Regions from separate parts of the Pelotomaculum sp. FP genome, predicted to be linked through region 3. Evidence: riboswitches for the same ligand, from Rfam matches in the RefSeq annotation. Region 3 holds a riboswitch; each other region holds the start of a gene.
What was found. Region 3 has a riboswitch for cobalamin ahead of cbiD (cobalt-precorrin-5B (C(1))-methyltransferase CbiD). Riboswitches for the same ligand answer to the same signal wherever they lie in the genome.
Positions count from the first base shown of each region.

Region 1 (10,412 bases), on a different contig from region 3:
AAAGCTGCCGCCATCGCTTCAATACAGGTCCGGGCCACGTTGTTGTACGGGTCCTGCTCCGTCAGGCTCCAGCCTGAAGTCTGACTATGGGTGCGCAGGGCCAAAGACTTTTCGTTCTTGGGATTGAACTGTTTTATGATCTTGGCCCAGAGCAGGCGGGCGGCCCGCATCTTGGCGACTTCCATAAAATAATTCTTGCCGATGGCCCAGAAAAAAGACAGCCTGGGCGCAAACGCGTCAATATCGATACCCGCCTTCAAGCCGGTACGCACGTAATCCAGGCCGTCTGCCAGGGTATAGGCCAATTCAAGGTCACACGAAGCGCCGGCCTCCTGCATGTGGTAGCCTGAGATGCTGATACTGTTGAACTTGGGCATGTTCTGGGAGGTAAAGGCAAAAATGTCGGCAATGATGCGCATAGACGGCTCGGGCGGGTAGATATAGGTATTGCGCACCATGTACTCTTTGAGAATATCATTTTGAATGGTACCGGAAAGCTGAGGCAACTTGACGCCCTGTTCTTCTGCCGCTACGATATAATACGCCAGGACCGGCAGAACCGCCCCGTTCATGGTCATGGAAACCGACATCTTGTCAAGCGGAATGCCGCCAAACAGAATCTTCATGTCCAATATGGAATCTATAGCCACCCCGGCCTTACCCACATCCCCAACAACCCGGGGGTTGTCGGAGTCATACCCCCGGTGCGTGGCCAGGTCAAAAGCGACGGATAAGCCCTTCTGCCCGGCGGCCAGGTTGCGGCGATAAAAAGCGTTGCTTTCCTCCGCCGTGGAAAATCCGGCATACTGACGCACGGTCCAGGGCCGTACCACATACATGGTGGGATAAGGTCCCCGCAAATAGGGAGGTACTCCCGCCGTGTAGCCCAGGTGTTCTTCTTTTTCAGTGTCTTCCCTGGTGTAAAGCGGCTTGACGTCGATTTGTTCCATCGTCCGCCAGCACATATCTTCCAGAGCTTTTCCCGCCTGCTTTTCCGCCAGCGCGCGCCACTTGGACAGATCGGGAGCCGGACCGTCCGGGCCGTATTCTATCGTTGTAAAATCAGGTTTTTTACCCATCACAGTACTCCTTTCTGCTTCATCAGTTTTAGAAGCAGCTCATAGCAATTGGCCCGCACATGAACAAAATCGTCCACGCCGGCCTGCCTGAAGGCTTCCACGAGATCGGCCGGGTAACCGGCCAGCAGCACGGTGGTGTCAGGTCTGGCGTCTTTGATCAATTTTGTCAGCGGCGGCGCCAGCTCGGAGTAGGTATCATCGGTTGAACAAATAACAGCAATGGAAGCGCCGGAATCGGCAAACGCCCTGGCTGCTTCTTCCACGGTGGGGAAACCGTCATTTTTAAGCACTTCAAATCCTCCGGTCTCGAAGAAACCCGTGGTAAAATCGGCCCTTGGTTTATGCTGGGGAATGTGCCCCATATTGGCCAGAAAGACCCTGGGCGGCGACCCGGTTTTATCCCTGTACGCCTCCGAGGTTTTCCTCAAAAATTCGAAGATTTCAGCACCCCTGTGGATGTTAATGGCAGAGATCGAAGGGACAACGGCGCCTTCTGTTTGCACAGCGCAGGCCAGGGTTCCGAGCGTAGCGCCGGACAGAGCCGCCTTAACGGCCGCTTCGACAACCCCGCCGCCTTGCGCCTTCGCTTCCACCAGCGCGTTCAGCGCCTCCTGCAACGCGGCTTTATCCATGGAAGCGCGGTAGCCGGCAAGGAGTTTCGATTGGTCCCGTTTCATCATTTTGTAGTCGACCGGATTGTCGGCAAGCGGTTTTTCAATGGTATTTGGATACATGTTCGTTCCGACAAAGATATCTTTGCGCCGGGCTATGTTTGCTTTTCGCCCGGCCGCTGTCTGGGCTGCCTGCTCCTGCGGGAATCCCTCCTGCAGCGCTTTGAACATGCCGCCCCTTGCTTCTACTTCCTGAAACAAGGACCAGGCTTGCCCGGCTAAGGAGTCAGTCATTTTTTCAATATAATAGGACCCGCCCGACGGGTCAACCGGTATGGTCAAATTGACCTCATCATTTAAAATAAAATGAATGTTGCGGGCAATGCGGCGGGAAAACTCATCGGCCGGCCGGATCGCCCGGTCAAACGCCCCGATATTGATACTGTTGGCGCCCCCTATAACGCCGGCAAACGCTTCCGTCGTCGTACGCAGAATATTCACATAAGGATCGTAGACCGTTTTATTCCAGTTTGAAGTACTCACGTGCATGTACATTTTTTGCGCCTTTTCACTGCCGCCGAAAGCACCCGCGATTTGCGACCAGATCAGGCGGGCGGCCCGCAGCTTGGCGATTTCCAAAAAGAAATCCGACCCCAGCGAAAAGGAAAAACGCATCCGCGCAGCCGCGTCGTCAACGTGTATTCCCCTGGCCTGCATCTCTCCCAGGTATTCGACCGCTGTCGCCGCGGCGAAGGCCAGTTCCTGTACTGCACTGCCGCCGGCGTCGTGATAAGGATGCCCCTGAACTAAAACCGTTTGCAATAGCGGAGCATGTTCCCTGGCCCAGGCGGTGGTCCAGGCCATCGCGTCATAAGCGTCCTGCAGCGAATAAGGCAGGACGCCCGTACGGACAAGCAGGCCCAGCGGGTCCATACCGATACAGCCGCGCAGCTTTTCTGTAGATTTCCCTTGATGCCGCATATAAGCGCTTAACAGCGCGAGAACAGGCAAACCCATCGTGCCGACCTGCATATAGACAGGTGTTTTTTCCAGGTCTATGCCTTCCAGCACCCTGGCCAGGTCAGCCAGGCTGGAAATGGAAACGCCGGCACGGCCGACATCTTCGCTTACGGCCTCGTCAGCGTCCAGGCCCGCCAGCCCGGCATAGTCGAGCCAAAAATTAAACTCTGTCTGGCCGCGCTGCAGGTCGTGCCGGATCGCCTGGTTCAACATCACCGGATCGCCATAAGAGAACTCCTGGCTTACCTCCCACGGCTTCAAAAAATAGCCCAGAGCTGCGCTGCCTCGCACGAAAGGCGGAAATCCGGGTAATGAACCCATATGCGGCAGATCTTCAACATCGCTTTGCCAATAAATCGGCTGGACTTCGAAGCCGTCATAAGTCTTGCTGATTAACTTTTTCTCAAAAGAAGCTCCTTTGAGCGACTTTTCGGCAGCTTTACGCCATTCTTCATAGCGGGCGTAAGGAAATTCGCCAAACAACCGGCTTGACCCGCATGTCTCTTTCTGTTCTATGCCTTTATCCTCTCCTGGCATAATATTCGCGGACCATCTCTGTCCTGAAAATGAATCCCGGCAGCCCCGGCCTAGCCAACGCGGTGCAAATTTGCCCGCATCCTTTTGCCGGCGCTGCTTCAGCGGCAAGAATGTCTGTCTGATCAAGACAGGTTTTGAGCCGCTGTCTTCACTCCTTTCTGCTGCAAGAACTAATCAATTTATTTATGAAACTCTATACTGAATATCCGCTGTCTTTCTGGATGAATCAAAAGGGCATGACCATAATCCTGCATCCGCTTGCTCCAAAACTCTCAATGATTGACTTGACGAACCTTAATTCAATCACCGATTTGTACATGGCATTTTTTGTAATTAAAAACATTATATCCTCATGCCTGCTCATACCGATCAAGGAATTAATATATTTATCAAAGTCAAATTCCCCCATCAAAGCTTTTAGGTTAGAAATGCCGTTGATTAATGCGGGGTCTTCAGCTCTGATGCGTTCCTCCAGAGGTGTAAACGCAATCTTTTCCAGGTGATCATTACAATCCAGGAGAAACTCATCGAACTCGGGCTCAAGACTGGATATCAATAAACTTCGCTTCATAAAGCCAATCTTCACCTCCTTAAACCGGCTATTGCTGAAAAATATAAAACCCCATCCTGTCCGGGATAGGGATATTATGCCAAACATAGTACAGGTCGCAGCAAAAAAACTACAACCCGCAGTTTAACCATCACCTCCCTATCAAACGTAGGTACATCTGGTGATCTGGAACAGGCAGGTCTCCTGGCTCGGGGTCATCTGCACCTCGAAGTCTTCCCGGCAATGCCTGCCAGTGACATATTTCGAGGCAATCACCCATACAGTGGCGTGACCGCGCCGGCTTTGCACCGGTCTTCCCTTTGATTACAACAAGCAACCTGTTCCGCACTTTTCAATTGTCGTTAAAAATTTCCCCCCTCCCCTCGCGCAAACGCAGGCGCTTTCATGCGCCTGTAAAATTCTGGCCTGTTTCAATACCATTCTAAAGATCTATGGGCAAAGTTGTTACCGTTCAATACCGGCACGGGCAGGGACATCCTTGGTGTAATAATGCTTTATTTCCAGCATTTCCGTTACCAGGTCCGCCGCGTCAACAATCTCTTGCGGAGCATATCGGCCGGTAAATATTACTTCAACGCGCTCAGGCTTGGAGTTAATGATTTCGAGCATTTCTTCAATGGTAATGAGATGAAAGAAATGGGCGGTATTTATTTCATCAAAAACGATTAGATCGTATTCACCTGAATTCATGGCTTTTTTCGCTTTTTCAAGCCCTTCCCGGGCCATTTTGACGTCCTCTTCCAGAGGCGGATTCTGCACATGGATAAGGGTGTCCTTGCCGTACTGTTCTATTGTGATATAAGGCTTGCACATCTGCGCCGATTGTAATTCGGAATACTTTTGTCCTTTCATAAACTGGCCGATATAGGTTTTTAGCCCGCGGCCCATGGCGCGAAAAGCCAACCCTAAGGCAGCCGTCGTCTTGCCCTTGCCGTTGCCGGTGTACACCTGCACATATCCTTTTTGCAAATCCGATGTACCCACCATAAATACCTCCTCGCAAATTAAATCGCAGTAAATAAAAATCCCGGCTCTTTCAAAAGAAAAACCGGGAGTTTGATGTCAAAAATATGACAGTCAAATCACGCGCCTTTCCCTGGAAAGCGCTATGTTAAATGAACAGGTTTCCTGACTCGCGGGTCATCGCCGCTTCCGCCTTCCCGGACCAACTCCAGTGGCTTTTTGGAAGTTACTACCCGACATACAGTGGCCGGACCGTCCAGGATTCTCACCTGGTTCCCTGCCAATATTTTGTTTGACAATCAACTCATTCCATGTAAGGCAATGGAATTGCTCTCAATATTTGCATTATACTTTATTTTCATTATTCTGTCTATAGTTTCCATTACAGGAATGCGGCATCAAGCTGCCGCCGTCATATACGGATCGACAATGTTTTTCAATAATAAGGAATGACGCTGCAAAAATGTATCGATCAGGTAGCGCCTTCCATATACAGCAGGACTTCGTAATCTATATTTTCCAGGAACCTCTTTTCCCTGGTTTCTTTAGCGCACAGCCGCATGATGTTGATCTTGTCACCTCCTGCAGGAGACTCCGACTTGATCCTTTTTTCCGGATACCGGGAATAACTGTAAATGAGACTGCCGCCAATGGCATAAAACTTGCCGAAATCCCCCCACTGGTTGGCTACGGCCAGGTGCATCTGCTCCCCCAGTCTGGCCTCCCAGATAAACTTGCTCTCGCAGTCTCCCCAAAGGGCCGGCACACAGAGCACGTCCGTACCCAGTTTGGCTAACGCATCAGCGCTCTCGGGAAACATCAGGTCGCAGCCGGCCAGCATACCGACCCTGCCGAAGGGAAGATCAAAGGCAGAGACCTCCCCTTCTCCCGCTTCAGCCCATTTTTGCTCATAGGTCGATAGATGGATTTTTCTATATTTCCCTTCCACTCCACCGGGACCGATCAGGACACAGCTGTTATAGATTTTTCCGGCGTGTCTTTCCGCCATCCCCAGGACAATAAAAATATTTTTTTCCTCTGCCTTCCGGGTAAACGCTCCAGTCACAGGACCGGGAATTTCTTCACACCACTTCGCCGCCTCCCGCTGCTCAAAAATAATTCCCGTGGCGGATAATTCCGGGAGGATAACCAGGTTAAGTGTAAAGCCCTCAGCTGCAGCCATAGCTGCGGCCTCATCGATAAGCTTAAGCATCTTCTCCGTATTTGCCGGAGGATCCCGGGATACAGGCCGGAATTGCAGGGTAGCGACCGTAAAGTCCGCTGGTTCCGGCAACCCGAGCAGAAACTCAGGATTAAAATGAGAAAAGGTATCCAAAGATATGTTAGTGTAACAATGAGGCCGCCTGCGGCCCAGGATATCCTCCGCCGCCGATGAGATAAATTTGCCGTTTTTCAGAGGCAGTGTACCGTAAACAATACTGTCATCCGTTGAACTAAACTGCCTGACCACACCGCCGCCGGTATCAATAATAAAAGACTCCGCCGAACGGCAATCCATGCTCTTATCCTTGCCCGTCCGGTTGCAGGCCAGTACGTAAATCCCGTTTTCCGCCGCCCGCGCCCGCCAAAATTTTTCCGGATTTTGATGGTCGGGAGGCCAGTTCGCCGGCACGAGCAGGAGCCGGGCTCCCTGCAGTGCAGCTGCCCTGGCCGGTTTATAGGAATAGGCGTCGGCGCAAATCATTACCCCCAGCTTACCGAACTCCGTCTGCGCCACCAGTACGGGAAGGTTGCCCCTGGCCGCCCACAGGTTTTCCCTGAAGGCCGGCGCCACCTTGCGATGCCTGCCTAAAACACGTCCTTTGGGCCCGATTAATGCAGCCGCATTATAAAATACGCCTGTCCTGGGATCCACCTCCGGCAGACCAATACAGATATAGCATTCATACTGTTTCGTAATCCGGCCAAAAGCCCTGGTTGTAGGGCCGGGAATGGTTTCCGTCAAGGGGGCAATATCGTCCCTGCTTTCAAACGCATAGCCGGCGGTAGCCAATTCTGTGTTCAAGATAATGCGCGCTCCGGTTCCGGCAGCCTTTTCATTTAAGGTCAATAATTTAGCAAGGTTTTTCTCCTTATCCTTCCAGTGGATAGCCGCATGGACCAGCGCTACTTTTACTTCTTCTCCGCATTTTCCTTGCTCATCCTCTTTCTGCACACAATTCCATCCTTTCAGATACTCAGACTACATTTTCTTTTCTAAAAAGCCCGGCTTTTTTGGGCAAAGACTTTCTATAAATGAGCAAACTTATGATGAGAATAACTGCTGCAGCGCCAATTAACCATACAAGGCCGCCAATTGGGTTACGCTCCGATTTTAGTTTTAACAGAAATATTTCGCTACCGGCGCTTTTCTCAATTCCTTTTTCCCCCGCCACGATATAGCCGCCGTCTTTAGACTGCAAAACAGCGTAACCGCTGTTGCCGCCGGTACCATCTACTGTTTTCTCCCAAGCAAGGCCGCCGTTTTTATCTGTTCTAACCACGTAAAGATCGTAGCCACCCTCCGCAGATTCTTTCTTACCCGTCAGGATATAACCGCCGTCTTTCGCTTGACTGACAGAATAAAACGAACTTACGCTGTTGTTTCCGTATGTATTTTCCCAAAGCTCATTTCCATCGGGGTCAACTTTTATCAGAACCGCCGCAAATCCACCGCCCCGGTCGCCGGTAATCTCCTTCTCACCGGCAATTAAAAACCCGCCGTCACCGGCTTTTACTAAAGACCAGCCGTAGTCTGAACCTTTACCCCCGTATGTTTTCTGCCAGAGCATTTTTCCGTCGCCATCCGTCTTGAGAAGATACAGGTCAGGATTACCGGCGCCAAAGGACTCGGCATTCCCCGCCACAAGATACCCTCCGTCAGCAAGCTGCAAAACAGCATAGCCGCAGTCGGAACCCGCCCCGCCATAGGTTTTTTCCCAGATTTCGTTACCGTTAAGATCCAATTTAATCAGGTAGACATCATAGATCCCCGCGCCACAGGACTCCGTTCCCCCGGCAATAATGAAACCGCCGTCCTTTGTCTGCTGAACCGACCAGACATAGTCGCAGCGCTCTCCGCCGAATTCCTTTTCCCAGATCATTTCACCTTTCTCATCGGTCCTCACCACGTATACATCATGGTCATACCCGTGCCTGGATTTGGTCTCGCCGGCAATGATGAAACCGCCTTCGCTGGTTTCTTTGACGCAGTGACTGTCATTGTAGCCATTGCCCCGGTATGTCTTCAGCCATAACCTGTTACCGCCGCCGTCGTACCTGGCGAGGAAAACGTCGGGCCCTTCCTGGCCTGCTTCTATCCAGCCGGATACAACATAGCCTCCATCTTTTGTCTGTTCTACAAAATGGGCCTCTCCTCTTTCAAAAGTATTGGCCCACTCTACCTCAGGAGTTTGAGCGGATGCTGCTATTGACCTCTCAGCAAACAACAATCCTTGCACGATAAAGCACAAGGCCAGTGAAAATATAAAATACAGCAGCATTCTTTTCATTTTCAAAAAGCCTTGACCCCCTTATAGATTTTCCAGATACTGCACATCCATTTTTTTGTGGAAGTATCTCAATATCTTTATAGTCTGAGAACCCAGGGCGGCGCAAAAGAGAAGATTGCCTGCGGCGCGCATGGAATCAAAACTGAAACCTGCCACCCAGAGGAGAAAATAAGTCTTAACCGTTAACGGGTTCATAAAGGTGCTCCACTGCCAGATGTCCATGACTGCTCCGTAAAGGTAGCCCCAGAAAAAACAAAGCACAGCCAGGGTTTTATGACCCGCCCCGGGGAAGAAAACCTTGACCGCCGCCCCGGAGACACCCACCATACCCCAGCAAAGCATCTGCCAGGGCGTCCAGGGACCCTGCCCAATAAAAAAATTGGAAATCAAAGGTGTCATGGCGCCTACAAAGAAGCCGACCCGCGACCCGAATACAAACCCCGTTATCTCCACCAAAAACATGGTGGGCTGCAAAAAGAGCAGGGCAACGCCCGTTACCGCCCTGCCTGCTGCGCACAAAGCAGCCAGCACGGCAATGACGGATACCTGCCGCGCGTTAAAGTCTTTTTTTTTCTCCATGCCGAACATAAGCAGGGCAATGGAAAAAATGCCGATCAAGGTCATGTAAAGACCCCAATTCGCTCCCACATACTTTCACCCCTGCTTTTTTTAAGCTATACTTGCTTTACCGGCGGCAAGAGGATAGATTTTTTCTTTCGCCTCGGCTACAGTGAGCACTCCATCGCAGATACCCCGGGTCATTTTGCTTAGCTGTGGAGCAAAAAAAACTGATTTGGCCAGCACATCGTGCTTTTCTCCATCGCTGACAATTCTCCCCGAGAACATCATCACCACCCTTGCGGCAAATTCGGCGGCGAACTCCACATCGTGAGTTATTACAATTACCGTGCTGCCTTTTTCTGTCTCTTTTTGTAAAAATCCGCCCAATTCCGCTTTCAGGCGAAAATCAACCCCTCTGGTCGGCTCGTCCAGAATAATGAGCCGGGGTCCGGTGACCATGACCGAAGCCAGGGCAACTCTTTGCCGCTCTCCGCTGCTCAAGTCCCGGGGGTTCGTCTTGCGGTACTTCGACAGATGAAATTTTTCCAGTATTTCATTGACAACAGATAAGTCTTTTAAGCCAAAATTCTTTAAGGTAAAGAGCAGCTCATCTTCTACCGTGTCCTGGAAAAGATAATCATTGGGATTTTGGGACAGGTATGCGGTAAACCTTCTGATCTCTTTAAACCCATTCTTGCTTATGTCCTTGCCCAGCACCTCGACCCTGCCCCGGTCCGGCTTAAGCATGCCGGTTATCTGTTTGAGCATGGTCGACTTGCCCGCGCCGTTTTCGCCCAGGACTGCTACAAATTCTCCTTCTTTTAGATCAAGGCTGACGCCTTTTAAAACCTCCCGCCCCCCTGGATAGGCGAACCACAGGTTTTTCATGCGGACTGCGCTCTGACGCTCCATCAAATCTCCAGCGCGGACACTTTTATGGCATGCGCCGGATTGGTTCCCGCCGGCAGTTTGATTTTCTTTTAGATAAGACCGTAAAAGATTCCTGCCTTCTTTTACCGTAATGGGCACAGAGGAGACATTCAGGTCGGCAAAAAACCTGGACACCGGCGGTACAAAAGGCATGCCTCCTTTTATTGTTTTACGGGCCACCTCCTGAGCGCTCCCGTCACATGAAATTTCGCCGTTTTCCATAAACAGAACCCGGTCCGCTAAATGAAAACAGCGCTCGAGCCGCTGCTCAACCATGATCACCGTAAAGCCCATTTCCTCATTCAGCCGCTTGGCCAGATTCAGGATGTCTTCCGCCGAGACGGGATCCAGCTGGGAAGTCGGTTCATCAAGGATGAGCGCGTGAGGCTGCATGGCCAGAACGGAAGCCAGCGCCAGCTTTTGTTTCTGACCGCCGGAGAGATTGGCCGCAAATGCCTCTCTGATCTGCTCCAGATTCATGAAACAGATTACCTCCGCAATCCGCCGCAGCATCTCTTCATTACTTAAGCCCAGATTCTCCAGGCCAAAGGCAATTTCCGCCTCCACATGGGTCTGCACGATCTGCTTCTCCGGGTCCTGGAAGACCATACCTACTTCCCTGGCCAGC
Region 1 covers NZ_QFGB01000009.1:65,185-75,596, reverse strand. The annotation lists gene scpA (methylmalonyl-CoA mutase) at 1-1,079, opposite strand, end outside; gene Psfp_RS05600 (methylmalonyl-CoA mutase family protein) at 1,079-3,373, opposite strand; gene Psfp_RS05595 (hypothetical protein) at 3,474-3,818, opposite strand; cobalamin riboswitch at 3,974-4,154, opposite strand; gene Psfp_RS05590 (cob(I)yrinic acid a,c-diamide adenosyltransferase) at 4,263-4,805, opposite strand; cobalamin riboswitch at 4,919-5,104, opposite strand; gene Psfp_RS05585 (carbon-nitrogen hydrolase family protein) at 5,254-6,957, opposite strand; gene Psfp_RS05580 (hypothetical protein) at 6,980-8,299, opposite strand; gene Psfp_RS05575 (ECF transporter S component) at 8,315-8,941, opposite strand; gene Psfp_RS05570 (energy-coupling factor transporter ATPase) at 8,963-10,412, opposite strand, start outside.
Region 1: it holds a riboswitch for cobalamin, as region 3 does, so the genes downstream of both, Psfp_RS05595 (hypothetical protein) here and cbiD (cobalt-precorrin-5B (C(1))-methyltransferase CbiD) in region 3, are expected to answer to the same signal.

Region 2 (10,412 bases), on a different contig from region 3:
CGGCGGTTTTGTCTTCCGTTTTGCTCCCGGTGAAACCGGCTGGTTTGGTTTCATATTCTGTTTTTTGTGCCTGCGTTGTTTCTGCTCCGGAGAAGGGCGCGCTTTCGGAAAAGTGCTCCGAACCGGATGGAGTTGCATTCTCCACAGGCTTTGACATGCCCGTTTCGACGGCAGCGGTCTGCTCCGGCACGGTGGTTTTTACCGCGTAATTGCCGCCATAAAACCATGCCGCCGCAAGGACACAGCAGATGACGGCTGCGGCGGCTATTTTATTCTTCGTTATCCCTATCTTCAATTCACATCCCTTCCTTAGAGCTATAAAAGTAGGGCTATAAAAGCTCCGCCTTTTGCAGCATCCGGTAAACCATACCGGCGATCTCCGCGCGTGTGACGGCCTCTTGCGGCACAATGTTCAAAGCCTCCTGGGAAAGGATGCCCTCTTTGTAGCAGAAAGCAAGGGATTCTCTCGCCCATGTGGAGCTTGTGGTGTAATCGGGAAACTGCGCCAGCATGTCACGTGTTTCCGCGTCGGTCATCCCGGTGTCCATGCCGCAGAGCTTTGCCGCGCGGGCGACCATGGCAGCCGCCTCTTCACGGGCGATAGTGCTCGCCGGAGAAAATACGGTTTCCGATGTGCCGTTTACAATACCGCGGGCATATGCCGTTCCGACATAGGGGGCATACCAGTTTGTTGCCGCAACGTCGGTGAAGACAGCATCATTGGCCGGCGGCAGCCCCAGCGCCCGGACAACAATCGCGGCAAACTCCGCCCTGGTCATGGTGCGGTCAGGTTCAAAGGCGGCATCGGAAACACCGTTGATAATACCGCGGGAGGCGAGGGCTTCGATGGCCTCCCGCGAGTCGTTTCCTGCAGTATCCGCAAAGGCCTTATTGGGATAAATGACCGGGCCTGCCTTTACACCGGGAGCTTTTTCGGACCGGGCCGCCGTACCGGGATTCTGCCCGGCTGCCGGACCCTTTGCGTCGCTCATATCGTAAAGGCTGTTTTCCCCATTTTTGAAACGCTTATAGGCAATCAGTCCGTAAAACCCCTGTTCCGTCGCCATGCCGTTCGGGCCGGCGTCGTCCGCAATGTGCTTGAAGCCGCCGCCCGGCACATAGAAAGTCAGCAAATTGTCCATGAGGGAATTGCCGTTCTTAATAAACCGGCTGTCGGTATCGGGATCGATGCCCAGCGCGGTCAGGGCGACCAGCGCCTGCACGACGCTTTCCGAATTGGCCGCACCCCAGCTTGCAAAGCCCCCGTCGCTGTTTTGCAGATTCGACAGGCAGTTTCGGGCCTTGTCGATCACCGCTTTGATATCCGCGCGCTCCTGATAGGGCGCCAGCGCCTGAAGCGCCATGGCGGTGAGATCCGGATCGCCTGTCTCGCCGCCCAGCGAAAATCCCCCGTCGGGAAGCTGCCGCTTGACGATGGTGTCAAGGAGCAGCTCACGCGTGGTCTGCACCTGCGCGTCCCCGCCGGCCGGGACGGCATAATCCCCCGCATCCAGGGCGAGCAGGGCAAAGATGGGACCGTTGATGCCCTGCCAAAGGACCTTGTTGTAATCGCCCAGCTTGGCCAGCAGGTTGTATCCGCCCACATCCGCCGGGTTTTTGCCGATGGCGGTCAGCGCCAGCACAACACGGGAGTATTCCGTGTATTTTTTGTCGTGCAAAACGCCTTGTCTTTTAACAACTTCAGCTTCCAGGGTTTTATAATACGCTTCGTACCAGTTTGGCGGCGCCTTATATCCGGCCCGCGCCAAGCCGATTACGGCCCATTCACCGCCGATGGAACCGACTTGAGGGTCCGGCACCGTTTTCAGCAGGTAAGCGCCGGTATCCGCGATAGCCTTTTCCAGGGAAACAGGCGGCTTCACCGTTTCGGCGGCAAGGGCCGCGACGGAGCAGCCCAGCATGATCCAAGCCGCGAGGAAAAGGGCAAGAGCTTTACTGCATTTTTGCATCTATTCTCAGTCCTTTCACAAAAGAGAGTGCTTCCACCCGCACAAGTTTCGCACCGGCCGGCACGGCCTACCTTGCCAGCAGGTTGTACAGGACCTGCGCCATCTGTGCACGAGTGGTGTTTCCGCCCGGATCGAGCTTTCCATCGCTTCCGGTTACCGTGCCGCTTGCCACGAAGTTTTCCATGGCGGTTTTCGCGTAGTCCGAAATTTTACCGGCGTCCGTGTAGCTCGTGAGGGTTTTGCCGGCAGTCGTCTCGGGCAGCTCTCCGAGCAAGTCAAGTGTGCGATAGAGCAGCGTAAACACATCCTGCCTGCTGATCTCACGGTCCGGCGCATACATGTTGTCGCCCACACCGGTGGATATCCCGAGGCGCTTTGCGACCGCAAGGTAATTTGTATAATATGTGTCTCCCGCATCGGCAAAGTTATTGGTTGGGTTCTCGTCGGGCTCTATGCCATAAGCGCGCATCAGCATGACGATGAACTGCCCTCTTGTAAGAGTGTTTTCCGGGCCGAACATGTTACCGCCTATGCCGACCGCTATGCCGCGCGCGGCGCAGAAGGTCACCGCCCCGTGGTACCACGCGGCGCCGTCGATGTCGGTGAAGGTTATCTTGTTATATCCCACGGCATATTTGGAGAAATGGGTGACGGCAAAGTTTACTGTGCCCGTTTCCGCATGGTACGCCCCGCGTATCGTTTGAAGATTCCCCGCATCGTCAATGCGGTAAACAACAACCGCGTTTTGATCCTCGCCGGGTTGCAAGGCATAGGGAATGCTTATGCTCACGCTGCCGCCGCCGAAGCTTGCAATCAGGTTGTCCCCCGCGGTCACTGAAAAATCATAGACCGGCCGGTTACCGATCAATGCTTTGGCTTCTTCGTTTAACGCGCCGGTGTTTGCCTGGACAATTGAAACGGTAAAACCTTCACTGACGGCGGAAGCGCTAATGACGGCGACCGCCTTGGCGTCAAAGGTCAGATTGCCCAACCCGGTTGCAATGCTCAGCGAGGTATTGCCGGTTTGGCCAAGCGCGGCCACGGCGGTTTGCGGTATAGTAAGTTTCATGGCAGTTGCGCCTGCGGGGATCTCCACCGTGACCACCACCACAGCACCCTTCGCGTCTTCGCCGGCCGTGATCGCTTTATTGAATGCGTCGAGGGTGTCTGCGGCAAGAGTCGCGACGGCAACACTATTCTGATCAAGTACGGCCGCAACCGTCACACCGTTGAGAGAACCTTCAGGCTCTTCAAGCGCGGGCTTTTCAACTTTTCCACTGCCGCTCATATCAATAACCGTGCCGCCAGACGGCGGATTCACGTCCTCAGCTTCCAGCCATTTATAGGATGGCGTTCCATTCCAGGGCGCTTCCACCTTATAATCGTCCACATAATGCCAGATAATCTTATCGCCCTGGCTTAGAGTGTAATACTCCAGTCCCACATTGGGATGAATACCGTTGACGGTATACATCCAGCCGGAATTCGGGCCGTTGGAGAATTCCGACAGCCAATATCCTCCGTAAGCAGCCGGCGCTTCGATGGAAGAAACGTAGTTGCTCTCCGCGCCTACATATTGCAGACCCGCTTCGTTCAGCGCCTTCGTAAATACATCATAAACGGTCGCACCCTTATTAACAGTAACCTGCCTGGTCGCGATCCAGGTCACATACTTTACGTGGGCGCCGGCATCCCCGTGACAGGAGTCGCCGATCAGGCGGAAGGAAACCGTGATGCTGTCGGCGTCGGAAGGCGGCGTAACGCTGCCGGTGGTGACCGTCACCACACAACGGGTAAAGGTCAGGAGGTTCTTGCCGCTTCCATTGTCCTTAAAGGCGGTGATGCTGTTAGACTCAGACAAATCCGCGCCGTTCAGCGTTACCTGGCCTTCTGCGTCCGTAGCGGCTTTCTTCTGTCCATTGACCAGAATATCCGCATTGGCGCAAGGCGCAACGCCCGCGGCGTCCTTATTGTTCAGCGGTGCGGACATAAGGGTCAGAGTGACGCTGCCGCTCCTGGACACCGACTTGCTGCCGTCTGTAAACCACGCCTGCGTGGTCTCCCCCTGATCGGAGTAATAGAAGAAGTCGACGCGGTCGCCGCCTTTCAGGACTGTGGTAGACGGGTCGACGGTGATGCCGTTGACCGTACAGAGCCAATCCGCATTTGCACCGTGACTGCTGTTGTCTATGCCGGCCCGTGGGGTGAGGTCGCCGCGGCGGCAGTCAAAATCAATACGGGTTGTCTGGCCGCTGGCGAAGGCGTCCAAAATAGCATGCAGCGCGGTATAGCCGCCGACATTGTACTCCACGCAGCGAATGGGAGCCGCGTCCGCCGCCCGATAGGCGGTCAGGTCGGCCGGCTCCGCCGCAATGGGGATGGAAGCATTGCCGACGAGCACCTTGTCATAGCTCACCACGTTGACGGTGACCTTTCCGGTTTGTCCGGCAGCTTCATTTAAGTCTTCCGCCTTTACCGTTACCGTAAGCGCTTCCGTGCCGTCAACTACCAGGTTAAAGGTTTTCGCCGCGTAACCGCCGCCCGACACGGTGTAGGTATAACTGCCCTGGGGAAGCTGATAGAGATTTGCCTTGCCCGCCGCCGCAGTCATTGTTTTGCCGGTCGCTTTTTTGACAATCACACTGGTGTTCTCCGGAAGATTAAAGGTGACATCGGTGGGCGCCGCCGCGCGGGTCGCTTTAATTGTATAGGTTGCAGGGGCAAATTTTTGTTGTCCTACGCCATCGGCCGCTTCATAAAACAGCCCTTGATTGATGACCTGCAATTGAATCGTTATCGTCTCTCCGGCTGCAAGCGCGATTTCCTGTGTGGCCGGCAATGCTTTGTCCGGACCTTTCATATTGGCAGCCGTCGCCTTAGAGTTCGGCTGAACATTGGCGCCCCGGCCGGGAGAATATACGGTTTCCAGGTATTGATCGTTCACCGAAACTTTGACATAAGGCAAAACGTACTCCGCCATATTAGGAAAAGCAACCGGTGTCAAAGAGATATTTTCGGTTCCGTATGGAACGGTTACCGTATAATCTGTTTCAGTATAAAGAAAACCATATCCGAGATTCATCGTTCCGTTTTCAAGTGTAACCGGCTCTGCTTGCAAAAGTCCGTCCGTCAGGCTGAAACTATCCGTACCGCCGGCAAAACTTAATTCAATATCGTCCAATTTAGTAAAATACGGTGTTGTGGCGCTTGAACTCATTATACTGGTATATGTGCGCGGATATCCCTCAGTGCCGTCCTTTGCAACTATTATTAATTCACCGTTTATGATATCCAGCGTGGACGAATTGTTATTTGCAACTGTGAAACTTCCGGCCTGAACGGGGAATTCCGTTACCTTTTCAGTGACGGCATTGTCCTTGCTTCCCTCGGCCCAGTAACGCCAGTACAGATCAAAATCATCGGGAAGTCCCTCAGTTTGCGCTACATCATACTCGTTGTAGCCATATATTATACCACCGTACTCGATACCTTTGATCTTTAAGGGAGCATTACCGGTTGCGCTGGGCTTGTAAGCATGATTCTGCGGGAATCCGTCAGGGTATGACTGCGAAGAAAGTCCCGTTGTTACGATTTTGGTCAGCTTTCCGAATTCCAGTCGTTCCTGTTCCGCCCGTTCTTCATTGCTCTTGACCCTGATCGTAAAATCCGGCAACCGGCTGAAGGTTTTCAGCGCGTTGTCCGGCGCGTTGAAATTGGGCAAAAGCCCCGCTTCCGAGATATTCCTGTGCGCGCCCAGAGGAGAGCCGAACCAGCTCAGGCCGATGCAGCCGCCTGTAAAATTGTAGTCTCCTTCCTCATCCATCTTCACCACGATATCGTTGTACGTGGTCATATAGTATTGGGTTCCACGGCTGCGGACCAAATCCCCGTTCATATCATAGCGGATGCCCACCGTGGGATCGCTGTCGGAGGAAAAGCCGGGGTTATAAATGGCCGCCAGCTTCGGCACGGGCATGGAGACACCCCTGAAGGTAATGTCCGCGGTGTCGCCGGCCAGCAAGGCCTTGCCGGGATTTGTTTTATTGGCTATATTGATTGCAAGCTTTCTGGCCCGGACCACATGGTACTGGACCTGACCGCCTTTTGCAACCTCGATTATGTTGCGCCCTTCATGCAGGTTTACAGTGAACGCGCCACCACTGTCTGCTGCATATGACGTCCATTGCCCGCTGTTTGTGAAGCCCCAGTCGGCGCACCCAACGGGATTGGATGGGGGGGCAAGCACACGGACGGACGCGCCCGCCTCGGGAGTAAAGGTGTACTGCGCCGTCTCCTGCGCGGGCGCCGCGGCGCCGTCCGGATAGTTCACCCCGCCGTTTATGTATACGGTGTCGTATTCCCGCAGGTCGATGCCGGTATTGAAACCGGCGGCGCCGCCGCCGGCGTTGACCACGATCAAACCGGTGTTGATTGGGTCAATCCCGTTAAAATAGACGCCGTTGACCTCAATCGGGTCGTAGGTAATGCGAACCAGACTGACGCCGTCCCCGACGGCCTGCACCAATCCGTTTTCATCCACCGTGACCGAAGCGCCGGATACCACGCTGTAATGAAAATCCGGCTCGATAAAATAGTTATCCACCTCATTGTTGCATATCTGCCAGGCGCGCAAAGGCTTTATTTTAAATGTTTCACTTGCAGCCAGATTAATAAAAGCGCTGTCCGGGGCATTCGTCAGCAGGTTGTCCTCGTACCCGTTGGGCGATCTATAATTGCTTTCCAGGTAGGTTACCCGCTCTGCGGGGGCCGCTTCCAGATGAAAGGTTATCGTTGTCGGTTCGCTGATTGCGCTGGATAAGCAGGCCGCCTTTGTAACATATCCCGGTTTTGAGATGCGGTAGTGGTAATTTCCGATATTTCCGCCAACGGGGCACTCATAGGTATACCTGTCGTAATCGGGGTCAGACGTGTCGGACGCGAGCAGCTTCGCGGGAATGAACGGAATATAATGGCGGGTTTTCCGCTGCAACACCGTCGTGGCGCCTTTGGGTACTTTCAATGTAAGAGAGGTTGACGGACAGATCCTGATGTCATCGGAATGATAGCCGCCTAAAAACACCGCCATCGCGTTGTTGCCGAAGCCGAGGTAGCCGTCCTTGCTGACCGTTACGTCATAGGAATAGAGATTGTCGTTGCCGTAGGCGGGCAACGTATATATGAAACGGTTGTTCGGGATATTATCGGGATTTTGGTAGACATAGCACTGATAGGCCCAGCCCTGCCCGTCCGTCATGGTGGTTGCAACGTCGCTGATGCCGACTTCCCCATTTGAAACAGGCATACTGTTCCATAGATTCAGGAGAAATACTGCCAGCGTTGCCGCCTGCCCGTCGGCCGTGACGGGAATAGCGCCGCCGCCGGCAGGAACCTGATTGCCCTCCCACAGGGTGGAGGCTTTATAGAACAGAACTCCGGTCTGCGCGGGGACGCTGAGGGTATATACCGTGCAGCCGTTTTCACCAGACGAGACCGCGGGCGTCAGCTTGTTGGCCTCGTCAAAGCCGTTCTCCATGTACACGGCGCCATAGGAGAACTCCGGCTCAAGGACCGGTACCCCCCCATCCGCGTCGGCGCTGTTGGTTTGAACCGTCACCGTCCAAATGCCGGAGTTGAGGTATACCGCGTTGGGCACCGTCAACGTGCCGGCGCTGGAGTATGCCGCGCCGGTCACGGACGCGTCTGTCTGCGGCGGCGCGGCGTTCTCCGCCGGAGCCGAAAGCGGCAGCAGGGCGAAGGCCAAGCCAAATGCCAGCAGCAGGTACACCAGCCTGCGGGCCGTTCTATTTTTCATTATTGCTCTCCTCCTCTGTTTGAATGATTGCTTAGAGCAGGGGGCGCCCTGTACGGAACGCCCCCCGACACCGGCATCAGTTCATGGGAGTGTAATAGGCCGGGAATGTATATCCCAATATTCCATAATACCAGACAACGGTATCCCCGCTGTTGAGCGCGAAGCCGGAGGCGCCGATGGTTTGGGACATCGCGACCTTATGCAGGTCTTGCCCTCTGTATACGCAGTATTGCCAGCCATACAGCCCTGAGGCATCCCTTGTTTGAGTAAGGAACTCTTCTTCAAGCTCGTCATATCCCGTATAGCCGGTCAGGCTGTAGAGATAGGTGCCGTCAGGCGTAAATCCGCCGGTGTTCAGCCAGGTTGAATAATCTAACTCCGTGGGATTGCTGTTGAACATCGCGACAAGGGCCGCAAACGGAGTGGAGTATTTTTGGATCGCCAGCGTGTTATACAGGGGGTTCGAGCTGGACGCGCCGACCGGCGTCGCGGTGATGTTGGTGTTTAGATTGTTCCATGCAGCAAGCGCACCAGACTCCGGCGCCTGAACGTCAACGGTGATGCCGGTCTTGGCGGCCTGCATGCTGATAGGATCCACATTGACCGTAAAATCCATATAGGGCTCGCTGGCCGCCCCATTGTTCCAGGTGGCGCGGATGCCGTAGGCGCTCCAGTAGTTTTGGGTGGTCAGCACGACCTGATTGACGTACACGCCGCCACCGATATCAACCACCGTCGGCGTGCCCACGTTCATCAGATCTGCGCCGTATGTCTCAGTCCAGGTGACTTTGGCAGCTTCCGCCGGGGTGCTGAACCCGGTAAAGCTCCATGCGGAGTCGGCTGGTCCTACCTGCAAGGTAATCTGCGTTCCCGAGCCCTGCCCAACATGATACGTATATTCGGTGCTCGGCGACTTGGTGAAGTTGGGATCAGAGTCGGACGCAAACGCCGTGGCGCTCATCGCGAGCATCATCACCACTGCTATAAGCAGAATCAACGCCTTATTCACGAACACGAATTTGTTAGAAGCGGTTTTCATGTTTTTTCCTCCATTTCACATAAGTTTTTTCACTATTACTGAAATATGCAAACAGGCAGACTTTGTGTTGTTTTACAAGCCCAATGGAATCACATCCTTTCCGCATTGCGCTTGATTTTTTCTTGTTGAACAAAAGTGTGTCTGTTTTCGCAAACAGGCGCGTTTACCAACCTTGATTGAATCATGTCAATATTTCATGTTGGTGCAAGGAATCACCGGGCAAGGTCTGTGAACAAAGGTGTGCGTATGGATTATGGCGGCTCTATGTCAATATTGATTACTTTAAAAATGTACCCATTCATCACTGAACAGGTAAAACAAAAGAAGGAGATATCAACATGAAAAACCCGGCCTCATCCGTTAAGAGGCCGGGTTTTCAAGGTACATACCTTAATAAACACAGCTAAAGCCCTGTCCTTTCCACGGAAGGCGGCGCTATTGACCAGGCAGGTCTCCTGACTTGCGGATCACAGCGTGTCTCCCGCCTTCCCGGATTATAAAATCCAGTGGCATTTTGGGAGTCGCTCCCCGCTTACAGTGGCCAGACCGTCCGGGATTTTCACCCGGTTCCCTTTTCACCCCCGCTAGGCGGAGGAACCTGGACAAAATTATTCAGTTGACCATATTTAAACATTATTTAGTTATTTTGTCAAATATTTATTGTGTTTTTGATTAAATTCTATCTATTTTTTTATGTTAGCAATGCTGCGGCGGAAATGTACTCAGTTTAGCTTCACGCACCCGTAAGACCCTTCATAAGCACAGCTGTTACTGATACCCTCGGCTACAGCCTTATAAACTGCGCGCCCTACTAAAAAGCCCAGGTCGGTTGCCATCCCGCTGTAATGGTGCAGCCTTCCTTTCGCAGTACAGGCGATCACTATAGCGTCGGTCGTAGTGCCCGTAGCCACTGTTCCATCCGGCAGGCGAATGTCTGCGTGCATCATCGCCATGGACTTTGCCTCCGTCGCTGTTATAACGGCGTTGACCATGGCTGCGTCGGTTAAGTCACCGTCAATAAGAACGACTATGTTGATTGTTCCCGGCCTGTCCTCGCCTTTAAAAAAAGCGTTTTTGGCGCCTGCAGAACAGGCGTTGCCCACCCCCACCGTGGATAAGGCGGCGACAGCAACATCATCTCTTGTTCCAAAGCTCATCACCGTGCGCTTAACGTCCACAGCTGTCATCAAGCCCACAGTATCACTCCCCAGGTTCATCTTTCTCGCCATATGGGAAAGATATTTTGCGGGCGTCAATTTGCCATAGTAATTTCTATCGACGGTATGATTTATAATAAACCTGACTCTCCGCAATCCTCCTCCAAGGACGGCAGAACTCAAGACCTTCAATTGTTGCTGTGAAACGATAAGGAATGTCCTTCCTTCGAATAAGGAAAATTTGATGTCGTTCATTGGGATTTTCTCGTTAAAATCAATGAAGTCTTGATACAACCGTTGTTCACCCCATTTACGCAAGTCTGACCCGAGCAAATCAAAGCCGTGCAGCGTCTAAAGATAGCCTGTTTGATTACCCGGGCCTAAAAACCCCGGGTAATCAAACCTCTCACTCTGATTTTTGCAAAATCCCCGGT
Region 2 covers NZ_QFGB01000009.1:77,836-88,247, reverse strand. The annotation lists gene Psfp_RS05635 (DUF4430 domain-containing protein) at 1-295, opposite strand, end outside; gene Psfp_RS05630 (S-layer homology domain-containing protein) at 330-1,970, opposite strand; gene Psfp_RS05625 (S-layer homology domain-containing protein) at 2,038-7,782, opposite strand; gene Psfp_RS05620 (hypothetical protein) at 7,859-8,821, opposite strand; cobalamin riboswitch at 9,249-9,438, opposite strand; gene Psfp_RS05615 (adenosylcobinamide amidohydrolase) at 9,544-10,233, opposite strand; gene meaB (methylmalonyl Co-A mutase-associated GTPase MeaB) at 10,412-10,412, opposite strand, start outside.
Region 2: it holds a riboswitch for cobalamin, as region 3 does, so the genes downstream of both, Psfp_RS05620 (hypothetical protein) here and cbiD (cobalt-precorrin-5B (C(1))-methyltransferase CbiD) in region 3, are expected to answer to the same signal.

Region 3 (10,412 bases):
ACCGGCAATAGAAACATCCCCCGTGGTGTGGACGATCCTCTTGATAATCTCCCGCTCTCCTACAGGCAGCCTGGCCAGGCCGGGCAGGTTCTCCTCAATAATTTCCATACTCTTTTGTTCAATCGCCTTGGGCTCACTAAGAACCATCATTTAGCAGACCTCCCTGATTCGGTCCATTATAACCTGGGCTACCCTTTCATCAGCGCCGATATTACTTGCCAACACCAGTTCTACCTCCGGATACTTCTCTCTTTCTCTCTGGACAATTTCAGGAATATCATCCTGGACGTGTCTTCCCTGGTAAAGAAATAAAGGCGCAACCACGATTCTTTGGGCGCCTTTTTTTATCATCTCCTCCACGGTAGCGGGGAGATCCGGCTGGTTGAACTGGAGCGAAGCTGTCGCAACAAAATCGTAGCTACAGGATTTTTCCAGCATCATTCGGTATGCCTCAAGCACCGTCCTTGCATCAACGGCCCGGCTGCCATGGCTGAGTAATATCACAGCAGTTGTCATGCCCCAATCACTTCCTATGCATTCTTAGTCAATCATCTTCATTAAGTCCCCGACGCTGCCCACTGCTCCGGAAAGTACGTCCGGCCGTTCCACAATAACTACCGGGATACCGGTTTCCAGCGCCGCGTTGAGCTTTTCCTCCATCCCGCCGGGGGTCCCGCCGTCTTTGGTAACCAAAACCTCAGCTTTGTAATGGCGCAATAAGGCTGCGTTGAGCTCCTGGCTGAACGGCCCCTGCATGGCAACCACATCGGCCGGAGTGAGGCCTAGTTGGAAACACTTATCCAATTCTTTCGGGTCAGGCAAAAGCCTCACAATCACCCTGCAGCCTCTCCTCTGCGCCTCTGCTACAAATATACCGAGTGTTTTGCTGCCTGTAGCCAGAAATATTACCCTGCCCAGCGCCGCAGCTTTTTGAGCAGCGCTTTCATAACTGCCGGCATAATGGAGCAGGGGGCTCTCCAGGACTCTGGAGGGGGGCCGCTGGTAACGTATGTAACGGATATTCTTCTCTCTGCACACCTTTAAAGCCAGCGATGAGATTTCTTGAGCGTAGGGATGGGTGGCATCCACCAGCAAGTCCACATTTTTATCATCAATCAACCGGCCGATTTCCTCCCCACTCAAACGGCGGCCGCTTACCTCAGCCGCGCCGCACCCCTCAAGCAACGCCGCCCCATAAGGTGTGGCGGCACAGGCCAGGACCTCTTTTCCTTTTTCAGCAAGGGTTTGCACGATCAATCTGCCGTCAGACGTGCCTGCCAGTACCAGGATCATAGCCGGTAGCCCCTTGGTGTGACTAAAAACCTGCCGACCCGGCGGGTCTGGCTATTTCCAATAATGATGGTGGTAAACATGTCAATGGAGTAATTCACCATACGCTCCAGGTCGGTGATCACGCTTACCTCATCTTTCCTGGCGACGTTGCGTACAATCCCCACCGGGGTTGCCGGTTTTTTATACTCAAGCATTATTTCTCTGGCCTTATGGATCTGCTCCGTCCGCTTACGACTGGACGGGTTGTACAGGACAACAACAAAGTCGCCCCGGCAGGCGTGCTCCAAGCGCTTCTCTATGATTTCCCAGGGCGTTAGCAGATCACTTAAGCTGATTACCACAAAATCGTGCATCAGCGGCGCTCCGAGACAGGCGGCGGCGAAAGTTGCCGCGGTTATGCCGGGGATAATCTCCAGGTCAAGAGATTCCACTGCGCCCTTCTGTTCCAGAAGCTCCAGTACCAGCCCCGCCATGCCGTAAACACCCGGGTCGCCGCTGGATACAAGAGCAACTTTTTTGCCTTCCAGCGCTCTATTAATGGCAAGGCTGCAACGCTCCACCTCCTTGGTCATGCCGCTGCTCACGACTTCTTTCTCCAGCAGCAGACCAAAGATGAGCTCAATGTACGCCTTATAACCCACCACCACCTCGGCCTGTTCCAGAGCTTCAAGGGCACGGCCGCTCATCTGGCCGGTTTCGCCCGGACCAATACCAACTACGGCCAGTCTTCCTCGACAATCGCTACCGTTACCCCGTTGAACGCTCTCTTGCGCAAAATCAACCTGGCCGCCGGGGCGGCCAATAGGGCCACTGGCTCGCAAACTCCACCAACTCCTATCCTGTCCTGAACAAATTGGGAATAAGAAAGGTCCCTGCCTTTTACGTCAAAAACACCTGCTATTTCTAACCTGCTGAAGGAAACAAGGGGCAATCCCATTTCATACGCAGCCTGAACCAGTCCTGCTTCTCCCGACCTCAAATCAATAGTAGCCAGCAGGCGCACCGAAGCAAGGCTGCGGTCCGCCAGGACCAGGGCTTGTTCCACAGCTTCCTTGACTGCCGCAGCGCTGATACCCGTGCGGCATCCCAGTCCCACCACCAGGTGTCGCGGTCGCAAAAACAGCGATTCAGATGGAAGACCGGCGATTAACCTGCTGGTAATAAAAACAATAATGCCTTTCTTTGGCGCCTGCAGGTAATTATCTATGGGTTTGGGGTGAAATTTTATAATCTCTGTTATTTTTGATGCGTCGTCAATATAAAAATGGACATCCTCCCCGTTAACCATGGCCGCACTGACAGTTTTCAGATGATGTAGAGGTTCAACAGCAAGGTTGTAGTCACGCGCCAAAAGATCCACCGCAGGTAGTCCTTGCACATCAGTAGCCGTGGTGATTACCGCCAGCGCACCCAGCTTGCTCTGGATATAACGGGCCATGTCGTTCGCTCCTCCCACGTGGCCGGAAAGAGCACTGATGGCGAACTGCCCCATTTCGTCCATTACAACAACCGCGGGGTCTGTCCTTTTGTTGCCAAGGCAAGGCGCCATGGTTCTGAAAACGATACCCATGGCCATAACCATAACCAGGCAACTGTACTGTTGGAATATTTCACTGCACAGTTGACGCAGGGGCTGCTTGTATGGGCGTGAGCCTGGAAAACTAGCAGCGAATCTGGCCGGCGCCAGTATGTCAACCTCTGCCCCCGGCAGTTCCGAGAGCGCAGTTGAAACCCTTAAGGCAGTCGCGGCGCCTTGCCTGGTCACGGCCACTACCCCTATTTTCACTGTGCCGGCCCTCTGAAGGTATGGTCGAAGCTTGTGTCATAAAGCCTGGAAGGCTCGTAATTCGCCCCGAAAGCCTTGCCCACCATGATTTGGGCGGTCCTGTTGACCCCTGCTTCCATCACCTTTTGCTCAATATCTTCAATGGTACCGTGAATGACCCGCTGTTCAGGCCAGGATGCCCGCTCTACCACAATAACCGGTGTGTCCGGTGTATACCCCCCTGATTTAAGCGCCTTGACCACTTCCGCCATCATATGCACGCTTAAAAAGATACACATGGTTGCGCCGTGCCCGGCCAGGGAAGACAGCGTTTCTCCAGCTGGCACAGGTGTCCGTCCTTCAGCCCTGGTCAGGATTACCGTCTGGGTTACACCCGGCAAGGTTAGCTCATGAGGGATAGCCGCTGCGGCAGCAAGGAAGGAACTAACCCCCGGTATTACGGAAAAGGGTATGCCGTCCCGGCGCAATTCGTCCATCTGCTCCTGGATCGCGCCGAACAGGGCAGGATCGCCGGTATGGACCCTGGCCACCCTTTTACCTTTGGCGTGCGCTTCAACCATAGTGTCTATAATTTCTTTCAGGGACATACCTGCGCTGTTATGTATCTCGGCCCCCTCTTTACAGTAATCGAGTAAGGCCGGGTTAACCAGGGAACCGGTATATATGACCACTTCGGCTTCAGCCAAGAGTCTTGCTCCTTTTACTGTAATCAGCTCCGGATCCCCTGGGCCTGCTCCGATAAAATAAATCATATCAACCCCCCCTTTTTGTACGAATAAACAACTACCTTGAAACCTTTCGGCCGCTACAATGTCGCTCAAATATAGGTGCGAATTCATTCGCACAAAAGCCCCATTTAAGATGTCCAAGTGCGGCGCCGACACGCCGTGTGCGATTAAAATGGCGCCTACACCGGGGTATTTTATAAGAATGTTTGGTCTTTTTCAGGTATTTAAGGCCGTGTCAGATCTTGAAAGACTACTTTATTGAGATCTATTATCAGTAATTAGCCCTCTTCTCCGCTGAAAGAACCGTAACCGGATTCATACCCTTAAGGAGGTGGCTGGCGCCGGCTTTCACTACCCTGGCGACGCTGATTTGCACCGCGTCGACATCGCCATAGAACTGTTGCAGTAGTTCTAAAGCGTGAGCCGCGGTTTCCAGAGTAATCGTGTTTACAATAATCCTGCCCCCTGGTAGAAGTCTCTGGTAAACACTTTCTAATATGCCGGTCAAATGTCCCCCGCTGCCGCCTACAAAAACACGGTCAGGGTCCGGCAGCTCGTCCAGGGCTTCCGGCGCGACACCTTCAATGATTTTCAAGTTATCCAATCCAAAAGCCTTCATATTGCTTTGAATCAAGTGAATCCCTGCCGGACTGCGCTCCACGGCGTAAACAAAACCACCGGTGGCCTGCAAGGCGGCTTCAACTGACAAAGACCCTGTTCCTGCTCCAATATCCCACACGACATGATTGGGCGCCAACCTGGCCTTGGCCAGGGTGATCACCCGTACTTCCTCTTTGGTCATGGGGACGTTGCCGCGCACAAAAAGCTCATCGCTTATTCCCGGTGTCCGGTAAATCCATCGGCTGTTCATCCAAAATCACCATAACATAATTTCTTTTATCCCACTGGCCTTCCCATCGGGCAAGATCAAGGATGGTAAAGGCATTAATTTCTTCGGCAGGGTACGAAAGTTCGGCGCAGACATAAGCAGTTTTGTCTTTCATGCCGGCGTTTACCAGGACACTTGCCAGAACCGGCGGTGGTTCCTCCGGTCCGGCCAGGACAACTACCTTGCTATTGCCTGCCACGGTCTCTGCCAGTACGGTCCGGTCCCGTCCATGGGTACTGACCACAACGGCGTCGTGCCAGGAAACTGCCAGCCGGGCGCAAGCATACTGTACCGAACTGATACCCGGGATGACCTGCAGCTGGGCAGGGGTAAAATGCCGCCTCAGGTACTGCAGGATACCGTACATGCCGGGATCACCCGAAGCTATTACCGCAATTTTTTTCTCGTCCATTCTCTCCCGGATATACTCAATCATTTCCTGCAGATTGTTTTTAATAGTGAAAATTTCGCCCGGTTGACCGCTGAAAAGGGCCAGGCTGCGCTCCCCGCCCACCAGGACATCCGCCTCAGCGACCGCCCGTATGGCTGCCGGAGTCAGATGTTCCTTGCCACCGGGTCCAACCCCTACTACAGCAATTTTTGCCATCCCATTTCCCTTCCAATTAAACGAGTTGACTCGTCCATACCCAGTATCGTTCCATCCAACCCCAGCAGTACCGTACCAGCTTTCAACCGGGTGCGGGTATAAGCCTCGGCCCTGGTACTGGCCCTGGCCGCAATAGCATTGAATATTCCGGCGAAGCCGCTCTCTTTAAGCAAACCCAACGCTTCTTCAGCAGAACCCGCTGCCATAATTTTGCTGATTAGACCGGCCGGCGCCCCGTAAAGACCTGCGAAGGCGGCAAGGGTCTCCATCCTCCCGTCGGCCAACCTGTTGTGGGTATGAAAGATGCCGGCTGCGACTTTTACTAATTTCCCATGGTGACCCCATAATAAAACTGCTTCAATGCCCCGGTCGACACAGACATCCAGCATGTAGCCCACAAAATTACTCATTTCAACCACAGCTTCGCGAGGCAATCCATACCGTTCGACCGCCGTCCGGAAGCCAATCCGGCCCGGGGTGAGGACGACCTTCCGGTAGCCGGCGGCCACAGCCAGGTCAACCTGTGGAGCGAGTGATTTTTTAAAAGCTTCTTCAGACATCGGCCTGACAATGCCGGTGGTGCCCAGGATGGAAATACCTCCAACAATCCCCAAACGCGGGTTAAGGGTCTTGAGAGCCACCTCCTCGCCCCCGGGGACTGAAATAGTAACCTCTACGCCCGAGCCTGGCCTAATAAGGTCGTCCAGGGCATCCACAATCATTTTACGCGGAACGGGATTTATGGCGGGACTGCCTACCGGCGCCTGCAAGCCTGGCCTGGTAACAACCCCGACACCTCGTCCCCCCATGATATGAACGCCGCCAGCACAGACAGCGACTTCAGCTACCACAGGCAGGCCGCTGGTTACATCGGGATCATCCCCCCCCTGCTTGATTACAACAGCCCTGGCACAGGAGCCGTCCAGTTCCAAACTCTCAACAGGAACCTCAAGCAGGTTTCCTTCAGGGTTCACAATGGTAATATTTTTGTTGGTTTCACCCCGCAACAGCAGCAATGCCGCCGCACGCGCCGCCGCTGCAGCTGACGCGCCGGTGGTAATTCCGGTCTTCAGCATGGATATTTCCAATTCATTCATAACAGTTCATTCATAACAGCTTCCTCCATGCGGCCGAAGAACTAAAATTCCTTGCGACAAAAGCTCCGTTGGCCGCACCAAGCCGGAGAAATGATAAAAGCCCGGTCAACTAGACGGGGCTTTTCATATGCGTCAAAAAAACCCCTGGCTTTCCAGCGAAGCCTGCGGTGAGCAGCAGACAGGCAGGTCTCCTGGCTTCCGGTCTTTGTTGCCGCGTCTTCCCGGTTAACCCAGTGACAAAAGTGCGGCGTACTCTCCCGGTTACAGTTGCGGGACCGCGCCGGCTCCTTAGATCTGGACCTTTTTGGAACCAGTTTCCATTTCCCCGGTCTTCCCTATTCTCCCCTCGGCGGGGCACCTGTCCGCGTTGTTCTTTTTCATATTTTACAGGTTTTAATAACCTTTTTCTTTGCGCTGTATAGCGCGTATGTCCATATCCACCAAAAACCGGTAGGGCTTGCACATCTCCAGCAAGCGTGAAGTAGTCCTTTCTCCCAGATAGCCTTCCAGGTCCTCGGGGCTGATATTGGTGGTTACGATGACCGGAAGACGGTGGTTGAGGCGGTAATTGATAATTGAATAGATTTTATTTCTGGTCCACTCCGTGTAATTATGAGCCCCCAGGTCGTCCAAAATCAGGAGCGGCACCTGCCTGGCCGTATCCAACAGGTCAAACTCGGTAAGGTCCTCAGTATTTCTTCCCGTGTCATAGGTCGAACGTATTTGATCCAGCAGGTCAGGCACCACAGCAAAAAGAATTGAGTTTCCTTCTTTCAGCAGGGTATTGGCGATACAACAGGCCAGAAATGTTTTACCGCTTCCCACCTGCCCTGTAAATAGCAGTCCGTCGGCTCCGGGATCAGCCGAAAATCTTTTGACAAAACCTTGAGCCGCTTCAAAAGCATGTTTAGCCAGTTCATAGTAAGATATCCCATTGACCAGATCGAGACAGTTTTTAGCGTAATATTTGAATTTGAAGTTTTCGAATGTGCATTTTTGAAGATTAACAGGCAGTCTGGAGTCCTTTAACAGTTTTGCTGCTGCCTTTTCTTTCATGCACCGGCAGGGTATAGCCCCTTCCTCCATTATAATTACGCCACGGTCACCGCACAGCTGGCAGCCCACCCAATCACCTGCATCCCTTAAATATTGTTAAGAAAAGTCATGTTTTAGATATAAAGAGTCCGGATGAAAGCCTTTTTCCTGGCATCGTTATTATTGTCCGCGCCACCCGGGCTTGTCCCGGTATTTGTGCTTTTTTGCCTGGAGCGCCGTTTTTGAAAATCCTGCTCGTAGCGGGATATTTCCTCCAGCGTCCTGACATTGTTCTTTTTCCATTCTATCAAGATGGTGTTAATATATTTGAAGTTGTGTTTACCCCCCAGAACCGCCCTTTTCAGCGCCTCAACAACAAGCAATGGCTCCATTTCACTTGCCCACTGGTCGATTTGCTCAACTTCTATGGGGGAGAGAAGCCGTCCAAATTCATTCTCAAATAAGGAAATAAGGTCGACGGTATGGACATCAAACCGGCTGTCACCTAAACCGGCCGAACTTTTAATCAGCTTTTCAGATTCCTCAATCTCCTGGGCGCGCAAGCCTGCCCAGATATCCGAGACCCTTAAGAATAGGGGTTCAAAATCATACCCCTCCACAATAAGGTTGCGGGTGCCGTCATAGAACCGGCTGACCGAGATGATATCTTTTTCGAGCAAACCAGCCAGTTCCCTCCTAATCCTGGCTGGATCAGATTCCATGCATTCAGCCAGCTTTTCGGGGGACGGAAAAAGCTCCTTTTCCTCCACGTGCAGTCTGATCAGCTGGATTAAGAGCATCATCTGGTAATCGGAGATACCAATACTTGAGTAAATTTTTAGAAGGATGTTGGGAATTGACGTTGAGCCCTCAAGCAGGAGGTCAGCTCCAAAAGTAGCGGTGATATTGCCTTCCTGGTCACATTTTACTATTTTCCCGCTTCTCTGAGTCATGGGGTTTGCCTCCTGGTTTTCCTAATTTTATTTTATGGTAAGGGGGTGGTTTTGTCCACCTTTTTCCGCCCCTTAAACCGGCTGCCGCAAGAGGTAGGAAACGGGTTCGATACCATAGCCGGCCAGTAATTCCAGTGCGCTATCCAAACCCATCCCGAGTTCCGCCAGGCGATGGGCGTCGGAGCCCAACGTAAATAGCCTGACACCTGAATCCACAGCCAGTTCAAGGATATCCATGGAAGGATGGAAATCGTTGAGTCCACGGCGCAAACCGGAGGTATTAACCTCCAGGCTCATGCCCCTTGCTGCTATAGTTTTGAGGACCGGTTCCGCAAACTCCTCGTGGGCGCGCGAAATCTCCGGCCCCCAATAATGCCGGCCATGACGGCGATAAAGATCCAGGTGCCCGATACAGTCAAACAGGCCGGAGCTTACCGCCTCTGACAGGAGCCTAAAGTACTCCCCTACCCCCGTTAGCATTTGCCTGCCAGGGAAATACAGGCGGCTTTCCTTCTTTGAAGATATGGCCAGATGTTCCAGGCAGTGGACAGAGCCCATCACAAAATCAAAAGGGTAGCCCCTGACTACCCGCTCAATAGCTTTTTCCTGCCCCAGGTCGTACCCCACTTCGATTCCTGCCCTAACCTTCAGGCCGTGTGCCGACCACTTCCGCCTCGCGTCCTCGATATCTTGGAAATACACGTCAAGCCATATCAGGTCGTCCATTGGTACTATGCCTTGGGCGATGCGGACAAACCAGTCCAGCTGCTTGCGCTGCGGGTCAACTTCCAGGTGAGTGGTGAAACAGATTTCACTAAGCCCAATATCGATAGCCTTCCTGCAGTATTCATCAATACCGGAAGGTTCCGCGTCAATTGAATAACCGGGGTGAACATGATAGTCGCGCATCTATTTACCCCCAAGCTGAAATGCAGGCTTAAATTTGGGAATGCAGGATCCACCTGCGCCCTACTACCTACAGCTTACGACTAAAATTGCGGGTTTAAAATTATTCGAGCATGCCTCATAGAAATTTAACGCATCTTTAAGTTATGAACTCAAGTATACTGGTCAGGCTGTCGACACTGATGTGACCGCCCAGAGGTTCCTCATCCTCAAAGTCCCAGGTGTGGGGATGGTGAATGAAGATACAGTTAAAGCCTGCCTGCAGCGCCGGGTTTATGTCTGACTTCATGCTGTTGCCCACCACCCAGGACAGCGGCGGCTTGATTTTCTGCTCGAGGGCAATTGAGGTATAAGCTGCAGCGTTTTTCTCGTTCAGGACATAGACCTTGTCAAACCAGCGAGCCAGCCCGCTCTGCTCAACTCTCAGGTTTTGCACTGCAGGTTCCCCTTTGGTGGCGAGAAGAAGCGGGTACCTCCCGGACAGCTGCGTCAAAACGTCTTCAGCGCCCTGGATTGGCCGGACTGGCTGCCGGTACACCCACCAGCCCAGGTCTTCAATTTCCTGCCGCGTTTTGCTGCAGTAATTTGTGCCATAAACGCGACAGCAATACTCATAAGTCTCACCAACGCACGTGGAAAGCAGTCCTTAAAAAATCCCCCGCTCAACTGCACGTTTTTAATATCATACTCGTTTAAGGTGGACAAAGCCTTCTCAGCGGGAAAACCCATTCCAGCCATTAGCGTGGCAAACCAACTTTTTGCCTGGTTGAAATAGACCGTGGTTTCCACCAGGGTATCATCAAAGTCCATTAAAATACCACGCTTCATAACCCTTGCCACTCCTCTTTAAAGGGATGTCTATATTATAAAACAATCCATACTCCCTGTGTTTTTTATTTTCGTGGAGGGCTCCAAATCAGTTCCGGCATAATAAAACATACAATAGACAATATAGAAAAGCCTTACGGCTCCTTCTTTATATTTTCAGCTATCATCCTGATTGATTCGGCAATTGACTCATGTGCCCTCATAAACCGCCACACTGCTACCGACAAGAACACATACAAAGCTGCTATAGGGATAAACGCAATTGCATTCATAAAACAACTCCTTTCAAC
Region 3 covers NZ_QFGB01000008.1:78,152-88,563, reverse strand. The annotation lists gene Psfp_RS05200 (precorrin-8X methylmutase) at 1-150, opposite strand, end outside; gene Psfp_RS05195 (CbiX/SirB N-terminal domain-containing protein) at 151-516, opposite strand; gene cobK (precorrin-6A reductase) at 541-1,293, opposite strand; gene cobJ (precorrin-3B C(17)-methyltransferase) at 1,290-1,979, opposite strand; gene Psfp_RS05180 (cobalamin biosynthesis protein) at 2,009-3,079, opposite strand; gene cobM (precorrin-4 C(11)-methyltransferase) at 3,076-3,831, opposite strand; gene cbiT (precorrin-6Y C5,15-methyltransferase (decarboxylating) subunit CbiT) at 4,079-4,678, opposite strand; gene cbiE (precorrin-6y C5,15-methyltransferase (decarboxylating) subunit CbiE) at 4,635-5,303, opposite strand; gene cbiD (cobalt-precorrin-5B (C(1))-methyltransferase CbiD) at 5,285-6,400, opposite strand; cobalamin riboswitch at 6,564-6,777, opposite strand; gene Psfp_RS05155 (ATP-binding protein) at 6,794-7,486, opposite strand; gene Psfp_RS05150 (DnaD domain protein) at 7,570-8,388, opposite strand; gene Psfp_RS05145 (histidinol-phosphatase) at 8,461-9,297, opposite strand; gene Psfp_RS05140 (hypothetical protein) at 9,434-9,787, opposite strand; gene Psfp_RS21515 (hypothetical protein) at 9,784-10,122, opposite strand.